DNA from 2 places in the Mesorhizobium sp. M0771 genome. Region 2 is predicted to be linked to the other one. Evidence: predicted binding sites of a transcription regulator. Region 2 holds the regulator's gene; the other holds the start of a gene.

Region 1 (4,410 bases), on a different contig from region 2:
GGCCCGCTTCACCGGCCTGCCTTGGCGGTCCGGCGGCGGCAGTGCGGCCAACATTCCCGATGTGCAGGCGGCGCACGAGACGCAGTTCGCGCTGTGGGGCTCGGTGCTTGCCGGCGCCACCGTCTGCATCCATGCCGCGGGCTGGCTGGAGGGTGGCCTCAGCGTCTCCTACGAGAAGCTGATCACCGATATCGAGGCATTGCAGACGGTTGCCGAACTCTGCGCTACGACCCCCGGCGACGAGGATTCGATCGGCTTCGAGGCGATCGCTGAAGTCCAGCCGGGCGGGCATTTCTTCTCCGCCGGCCACACCATGACGCGCTACCGCACCGCCTTCTACGAGCCGCTGGTCGCCGATTGGTCGAATTTCGGCAGCTGGACGCAGTCCGGTTCGAAGTCGGCCACCGAGCGCGCCACCGGCATCTGGAAGCGGACGCTGGCCGACTTCCAGCCGCCGGCGTCGGCCGTTGCCACATCCGATGTGCTCGACACGAGTTCATTGCCCGCCGCACCGAAGAGGGCGGAGCGTTGCCGATGTCGTGAGGTTGGCAGCCGTCACATCGGCCGCTTGTCGCCGGTCTTCGACGGCTCGCGGCGAATCGGCCCGGCATCGGCCTGCCTGTGCTTGTCCGCGGCAATCCGGCGGATGCGATCGAAGCGGCTCTCCTCCGCCGGCTTGGTCGCGGATACAGCGTTTGGCTTCGGGGCAAATGTGATCATCTGTCGATCTCCCTGTCGTTGCTGACTGGTCTTGACTGACTGACGGAAATTCCTGGCTCGCCGGGGAAATGTCCCCGGCAGCCTGTTCTGATTTATGCCCGCCCAGATTCCCAGGCGGGCAATTTTCGGGCGATGGTCAGTAGCCGCCCATGCCGCCACCGCCGCCCGCAGGCGCCGCATCCTTGGCCGGAACGTCGGTGATCATCGCTTCGGCGGTGATCAGAAGCGCTGCAATCGAGCCGGCATCCTGCAGTGCGGTGCGCACCACTTTCGCCGGATCGACGATGCCCGCCTTGATCATGTCGACATAGACCTCGTTCTGGGCATCAAAGCCCTGATTGTGGTCCTTGCTGTCGGACAGCCTGCCGACGACGATCGAGCCTTCGACACCGGAATTCTCGGCGATCTGGCGGATCGGCGCTTCAAGCGCCCTGAGCACGATCGAAATGCCGGCGGTCACATCGTCATTGGCGCCGGTCAGGCCGGCCAGAGCCGATCTTGCGCGCAGAAGCGCCACGCCACCGCCGGGCACGATGCCTTCTTCCACCGCCGCGCGCGTCGCATTCAGCGCGTCGTCGATGCGGTCCTTCTTTTCCTTCACTTCAGACTCGGTGACGCCGCCGACGCGGATCACGGCGACGCCGCCGGCGAGCTTGGCCAGCCGCTCCTGCAGCTTCTCCTTGTCATAGTCGGACGTGGTCTCCTCGATCTGGCCCTTGATCTGCGCGATGCGCGCCTGGATGGTCGCCTTGGTGCCGGCGCCGTCGATGATCGTGGTGGTGTCCTTCTCGATCAGTACGCGCTTGGCGCGGCCAAGCATCTCGATGGTGACGTTTTCGAGCTTGATGCCGAGATCCTCTGAAATCATCTGGCCCGATGTCAGCACGGCGATGTCTTCCAGCATCGCCTTGCGGCGATCGCCGAAGCCCGGCGCCTTGACGGCCGCGACCTTGAGGCCGCCGCGCAGCTTGTTGACGACCAGCGTCGCCAGCGCTTCGCCTTCGACGTCTTCCGAGATGATCAGCAGCGGCCTGCCGCTCTGCACCACTGCTTCGAGGATCGGCAGCATCGCCTGTAGATTGCCGAGCTTCTTCTCGTGGATGAGCACGTAAGGCTCTTCCAGTTCGACGCGCATCTTGTCGGCATTGGTGACGAAATAGGGTGAGAGATAGCCGCGGTCGAACTGCATGCCTTCGACGACGTCGAGTTCGGTGTCGGCGGTCTTGGCCTCCTCGACGGTGATGACGCCGTCATTGCCGACCTTGTCCATCGCCTTGGCGATCATGGCGCCGACGCTGGCATCGCCATTGGCGGCGATGGTGCCGACCTGCGCGATCTCGGCCGACGACTTGACCTTCTTGGCCTTCGCCTTGATGTCCTTGACCACGGCGGCGACAGCCTGGTCGATGCCACGCTTGAGGTCCATGGGGTTCATGCCCGCGGCAACCAGCTTGGCGCCTTCGCGCAGGATCGCTGCGGCCAGCACCGTGGCGGTGGTGGTGCCGTCACCGGCGAGGTCGTTGGTCTTCGAAGCCACTTCGCGCACCATCTGCGCGCCCATGTTCTCGAACTTGTCGGCAAGCTCGATTTCCTTGGCCACCGTCACACCGTCCTTGGTGATGCGCGGCGCGCCATAGGCCTTGTCGATGATGACGTTGCGACCCTTGGGGCCGAGCGTGACCTTCACCGCATTGGTGAGGATCTCGACGCCGCGCAACATGCGGTCGCGCGCGTCAGTGGCGAATTTGATTTCCTTGGCAGACATTTTTTTCAATCCCGTTGGTGTGGTGAAGCAAGCGGCTCGCCGGAGCCTGGCAAAGCCAGACCGGTCAAGCGGCCTTCTTGGCTTTGACGCTCTTCTCGGTGACGACCGTCCCGCTCTTTCCGATAGCGGCCGTCTCGCTCTTGTCGATCACGCCCATAATGTCGGCTTCCTTCATGATCAGCAGGTCCTCGCCGTCGATCTTGACCTCGGTGCCCGACCATTTGCCGAACAGGATGAAGTCGCCGGCCTTGACGTCGAGCGGAACAAGCGCGCCGTTTTCGTCGCGTGCGCCCGGCCCAACGGCGATGACTTCGCCTTCCTGCGGCTTTTCCTTGGCATTGTCGGGAATGATGATGCCGCCCTTGGATTTGGTATCGCCTTCGGCGCGCCGGATGACGACGCGGTCGTGGAGTGGCCGAAACTTCATGAGAACTTCTTTCTGGGGCCGGCATAGGCGACCGCGCCGTTCTTATAGGCGTGTTGGCACTCGATAGATAGGAGTGCCAAAAATTATTCGTGGCCAAAATTAAATGTTAAAAAGTATTATGATGTCTGCCGGGTTCGAAACGTCGCGAGGCGCCTAGATATTTTCGAAAAATTGAATTTCGAGGCCAAAGCGACTATTTATATCGTAAGTTCGATTTCACAATTTCAGGCACGAGGAGATTTATGCGATGGCCGAAGGCAATCAGAGCATCATGGAAAAAGCTGAAGCCCGCTTCATGGACAAGCAGAAGAAGACGGCCGAGCGCAACAAGGCAACCTCCGACTACATGTCCGAAGCGAGGGCCAGGGAGATCAAGACGGCAAGGCTCAGGGAATTGCGCCTGGCCAAGGAAGAGGCCGACCGCGTCGCGGAAGCCTTGAACCCGACACCGAAGAAGAAGCGGGCGACAGTCAAGAAAGCCGCCGCCGCGCCGAAGGGGGGCACGTCATGAGCCTGACATTCCCCAATCCAAGCCGCTTCTATGACGAGGCCGGCAAGCGCATCCGCTTTGTCGGCCATGACGGCATGTTCCAGATTTCCTTCTCTGTCGCCGCCGATGCCCTCTCGAAGGCGCCATCAGGGACGGCGACCGCCGAAGCCACCTATCTGGCGGCCTTCGACACCGCGTCCAGCTCCATCCATGACATTGCCAGCAAGGCCTACGCTCGCACCCGCAAGAGCATATATGTGCTCACAGCCGCGGATTTCGGCTAGCGCGCGTTCGTCTTGCAATCAGAGCGGCTGAGATCAGCGTGCCTCAGGACTTGCGGTCGGCTTTTGCCCGCCGCTTGACGTCCCGGCTGTTCAGGCGGTCGGCCATCGCTTCCGCATCCCGCAAATTCATGGCCACCATTACCTGTTGCTTAAGCTCGACAGGCTGGCCGGTGAAGATGTCGAAGATAGTCCAGCTCTCGGGCTCGTCCATGCGACAACGCGTAGCGGTTTGCCATATCGGCATCAGGCCCTTGACATGAAAAATGCCGCCGCCAGGATCAGGATTGTCCAGGCCACCACCGACAGCTTCAAGGCCAGGCCGCCATGCATTGAAAGTATCTCGCGCATGCGCAGGGCCACGGTCCTCTTCGACAGGGCGGGTGCTGCCGCAATCGCGACCGGGGGCTTGACGCCAAGCTTTCCAAAAGCCGGCAGCAGCGGTGGCGTTCGCATGAAATGACCTCGAATTGCCGGAGAAAACAGGGCTCCTCATAACACCCTTCTTGAAACTCCCCGCATGCCAAATAGAACCCGGTCCGTGAAAGGGCCATGCCGCCCGATTCGCCGCCTTCCATCAGGCGGATCGTCATCTGGCGAAATCCGTGCAACGCGGTTAGGTTGCGCGCGAAACTGAGGTTGTTCAAAGCGTGACAGGCGAACGGAGACGACGATGACGGCGCCCGGCGATTTGCTGCAAGCCTTGTTCATGAGATTGAAGAGCGAT
Region 2 (4,410 bases):
ATCGAGCGCCCGCCCTGCGGCCATTCGAATTCGCTTTCGATGGCGATGTTTTTCGCCTCAAGTTGCGGCTTCCACTGTGCGAGTTCATCCGCACTTGCGGCAAAGCAGAGATGGCCCTCGCCGACCGCGCCATGTGGCGGCACTTTCAGCCGCGTATCGGGCGCCGGCGGGATTTTGGTGGCTTCGGCGTTGAAGATGAGCAGCACGCCCGGGCCGCAGCGGAAGAAGAGATGGCGGCCGTCGACCTTGCCGAGGAGAGGGAGGCCGAGGACGTTGGAGTAGAAGGCTTCGGCAGCGGCGAGATCCGTGACGTAAAGCGCTGACTCAAGAATAGCGGAGGGTTGCATCAGGCACCCCCCTCTGCCCTGCCGGGCATCCCCCCCGCAAGGGGGGAGATTGGCAGTTCCGCTGGCGGCGTCTCAACGTTGATGGTTGGCGAAAACGGTAGCGACCTCTGATCTCCCCCCTTGCGGGGGAGATGGCCGGCAGGCCAGAGGGGGGTGTGAAGGATCGCCGACGTCATCACGTTAAATTCAATCAAGCCACAGCCATCTGCTGCAAGCTCACCAGCCGCTGAATGCCCTTCTTGGCAAGGCCCATCAGCTCCGCGAACTGCCCTTCCGAGAAAGGCTCGCCCTCGGCGGTGCCCTGGATCTCGACGATGCCGCCCTTGCCGGTCATGACGAAATTGGCGTCGGTGCCGGCAGATGAATCCTCGATGTAGTCGAGGTCGATGACCGGCTGGCCGTCATGGATGCCGCAGGAAATTGCCGCGACATGGTCCTTCAGCACCTTGGCAACACTGGCCATCTGCCGCGCTTCCATCCAGCGCAGGCAATCGTAGAGCGCCACCCAGCCGCCGGTGATCGAGGCCGTGCGGGTGCCGCCATCGGCCTGGATGACGTCGCAGTCGACGGTGATCTGCTGTTCGCCCAGTGCCTGCAGGTCGACAACGGCGCGCAAGGAGCGGCCGATCAGCCGCTGGATTTCGAGCGTGCGGCCGCCTTGCTTGCCGGCCGAGGCTTCACGGCGCATGCGCTCGCCGGTCGAACGCGGCAGCATGCCGTATTCGGCCGTCACCCAGCCCTTGCCGGAATTGCGCATCCAGCCTGGCACCTTTTCCTCCAGGCTCGCCGTGCACAACACATGCGTGTCGCCGAATTTCACCAGGCACGAGCCTTCGGCGTGTTTGGAGACGCCGCGCTCGAAGGAGATGGCGCGCATTTCGTCGGCTTGGCGTTTGGAAGGGCGCATCGAGGCCTCTTTCTGTTCTTTTATGGTTGCGTCGGCGGCTTGTAGACGCATGCAGCCCATGGCGCAAAGGAAAAGGCCCCCATACAGACGCCGGGTTGCGCGGGGGCGATGGAAGTCTATATCCTTGAGCCGGAGGTTTTTGGCTCGAATGACCAAGGCAGTCACCGAACCCAGTTTGCTGGCGCCCGCGCTGCAATCGCTCGACATGCGTTCGCGCGACATTTTTAGGCGCATCGTCGAATCCTATTTGAAGGACGGTGAGCCTGTGGGATCGCGCAGCCTGTCGCGCATCCTGCCGTCGTCGCTGTCGCCGGCCACCATCCGCAATGTGATGAGCGACCTCGAACATCTCGGCCTGATCTATGCCCCGCACATCTCGGCCGGGCGCCTGCCGACCCAGACCGGCCTGCGCTTCTTCGTCGATGCCTTCATGGAGCTTGGCGATCTCTCCGACGAGGAACGCCGGGTCATCGAGGCGCAGGTGCGCGCCTCCGGCTCGGGCGCGACGCTGGAACACATGCTGACCGAGGCCAGCCAGATGCTGTCGGGCATGTCGCGCGGCGCCGGCCTGGTGCTCGCCACCAAGAACGAGGTGGCGCTGAAGCACATCGAGTTCATCCAACTCGAGCCGACCAAGGCGCTGGCGGTGATGGTGTCGCAGAATGGCGATGTCGAGAACCGCGTCGTCGACCTGCCGGCCGGCATCACCGTCTCGCAGCTGCACGAGGCCTCCAACTTCCTCAACGCCCATATCAGGGGCCGCACGCTCGCCGAGGCGCGCATCGAGATCGCCCGTATCAAGGACGAGACCCGGGCAGCGCTGGACACGTTGTCGCAGGACCTGGTCGAGAAAGGCCTGGCGGTGTGGGCCGGCGCCGACAGCGGCCTGCCGGCGCGCCTTATCGTGCGCGGCCGCGCCAATTTGCTCGAAAACGTCACCGCCCAGGCCGATATCGAATTGCTGCGCCATCTGTTCGAGGATCTGGAGACGCAGGACGGGCTGATCCAGCTGCTCGACCTCGCCGAGGACGGCCCCGGCGTGCGCATCTTCATCGGCTCGGAAAACAAGCTGTTCTCGCTCTCCGGCTCGTCGCTGGTCGTGGCGCCTTACCGCGACAAGGACGCCCGCGTCGTCGGCGCGCTCGGCGTCATCGGCCCGACCAGGCTGAATTATGCCCGCATCGTGCCTATGGTCGACTACACTGCGCAATTGATTACCCGGATGTTAAGATAATTCCGAAGCCGGGATCACCGTAAAGGAGGGCGCAGAATGGCGCTTGAATCGTTCAAGGCCCAGATCAGCATGCTGCTCGAAGAAATGGTCAACCAGCCGGAGGACGAGCACGAAATCCAGGAGCAGCTGCGCGAAAAACTGCGCGAAATGCGCGCCATGGGCTTGCCGCTGCCGGAAGATCTCGTCGCATTGGAAAAGCGTCTCGACGACGATCTCGACGTCGAAGAGGAAAGTTGAGCGGTTCTCTCGTCGAATCTGCGCGCGCGCACGCTTCTCTTTTGCGGCGACCGCACAATATCTCCCTTGTGCATGACGCGCCGACCGGCGCGAGTTCGAGGAGAACAGCATGATCCGGATTGCCGGCTTGGCAGGCCTTGCCCTGCTTCTGGCCACCAGCGCCTTCGCCGAGGAGGCCGATCAACCGCTGCTGACCGGCAAAGACGCTTTCGGCGACTGGACGGCCGACAAGCCAGGTGTGCGCCGGCTGATCAAGCCGGATGATCTGCAAAAGCCCAACATCACCGGATCCGCCTCCAACAGCGCCGGCCTTGGCGATCGGCCCGAGGGCGCGAAGCCCGTCCTGCTGCCTGGGTTTTCGGCCGAACTGGTTGCTTCCGGCATTTCCAATCCGCGGGTCGTGCGCGTGGCGCCGAACGGCGACCTGTTCGTCGCCGACAGTGACGCCAACCAGATCCGCGTCTATCGGCTGGCCAAGGGTAGCGCGAAGCCGGCCGAAGAGGGCATTTTTGCCGACAATCTCAACCAGCCCTATGGCATCGCCTTCTACCCGCCTGGCGACAAGCCGCAATGGGTCTACGTCGCCAACAACGACAGCGTGGTCCGCTACGCCTATCGCGACGGCGACCTTAAAGCCTCCGGCGAACCGGAGACGATTGTCTCCGACATCCCTACCGGCGGCCACTGGACCCGCGATATCGCCTTCTCGCCGGACGGGAAGACGCTGTATCTCTCGGTCGGCTCCGGATCGAACGTCGCGGAGGGCATGCAGAAGGCACCGAAGGGCGGCCTTGACGCCTGGGCAAAATCACAGCCACTCGGCGCCACCTGGGGTTCCGAGGATGGCCGTGCCGACGTGCTGGCCTTCGGCCCCGACGGCAAGAATGGCCGCATCCTCGCTACCGGCCTGCGCAATTGCTCGGGCATGACCGTGCAGCCGGCCACCGGCGCGCTGTGGTGTGTCGTCAACGAGCGCGACGGTCTCGGCGACGATGTGCCGTTCGAATATGCCACCTCAGTCAAGGACGGCGCCTTCTATGGCTGGCCCTGGTATTATATCGGCGCCAACGAGGACCCGCGTCACGAGGGCGCGCGCCCAGACCTCGCCGGCTCGGTCACCGTGCCCGACGTGCTGATGCAGGCGCATTCGGCGCCGCTCAACATCGCCTTCTATGACGGCGGCAATTTCCCGGCAGAGTACAAGGGTGACGCCTTCGTCGCCCTGCACGGCTCCTGGAACCGTGGTATGAGGACCGGCTACAAGGTGGTGCGGCTGAGATTCAGCGACGGCAAGCCGACCGGCGAGTACCAGGATTTTATCACCGGCTTCGTCCTCTCCGACGACGCCGTCTGGGGCCGGCCGGTCGGCGTCGCGGTGGCCAGGGACGGCGCGCTTATCGTCACCGAGGATGGCAACGGCACCATCTGGCGCATCACCCATGTCGATGGCCCATCCTGAGCCGGCGAACAGCGCAATCCGGCCCTAATGCACGTCCCGATGGATCACCTTGGGATAGGTATGGATCACCTCGGCCGATGAGACACGGTCGTCGAAACCGGTATCCCTGAGATTGAAGAGGCCGACCGAGCCGAAGGACTTCTTCGCCCCTTGCGCGAAGCGGCCGTCGTTGAAATCGTGTTCGTAAAGCGTCACCGTGACGTGGCCGGCATTGAGCTTCGGCACG

What was found. Region 2 encodes HrcA, which represses chaperone genes, less so after heat shock. Its sites were predicted from a motif close to GTTAGCACTCNCNNNNNGNGAGTGCTAAC; they were not measured.
Region 1: NKI05_RS26365 (co-chaperone GroES) is a predicted target of HrcA. The motif match lies at 2,965-2,993, and genes of this name have one in related genera.

Annotation. Positions count from the first base shown of each region.
Region 1 is NZ_JAMYPC010000021.1:47,190-51,599, forward strand. It holds partial or broken gene NKI05_RS26350 (trimethylamine methyltransferase family protein) at 1-543, shown strand, start outside; gene NKI05_RS26355 (hypothetical protein) at 556-720, opposite strand; gene groL (chaperonin GroEL) at 857-2,485, opposite strand; gene NKI05_RS26365 (co-chaperone GroES) at 2,550-2,912, opposite strand; gene NKI05_RS26370 (hypothetical protein) at 3,160-3,423, shown strand; gene NKI05_RS26375 (DUF1488 family protein) at 3,420-3,686, shown strand; gene NKI05_RS26380 (hypothetical protein) at 3,730-3,897, opposite strand; gene NKI05_RS26385 (hypothetical protein) at 3,930-4,139, opposite strand; gene NKI05_RS26390 (DUF3168 domain-containing protein) at 4,357-4,410, shown strand, end outside.
Region 2 is NZ_JAMYPC010000018.1:121,966-126,375, forward strand. It holds gene NKI05_RS24480 (VOC family protein) at 1-347, opposite strand, end outside; gene rph (ribonuclease PH) at 538-1,254, opposite strand; gene hrcA (heat-inducible transcriptional repressor HrcA) at 1,403-2,488, shown strand; gene NKI05_RS24495 (hypothetical protein) at 2,525-2,725, shown strand; gene NKI05_RS24500 (PQQ-dependent sugar dehydrogenase) at 2,835-4,184, shown strand; gene NKI05_RS24505 (hypothetical protein) at 4,209-4,410, opposite strand, start outside.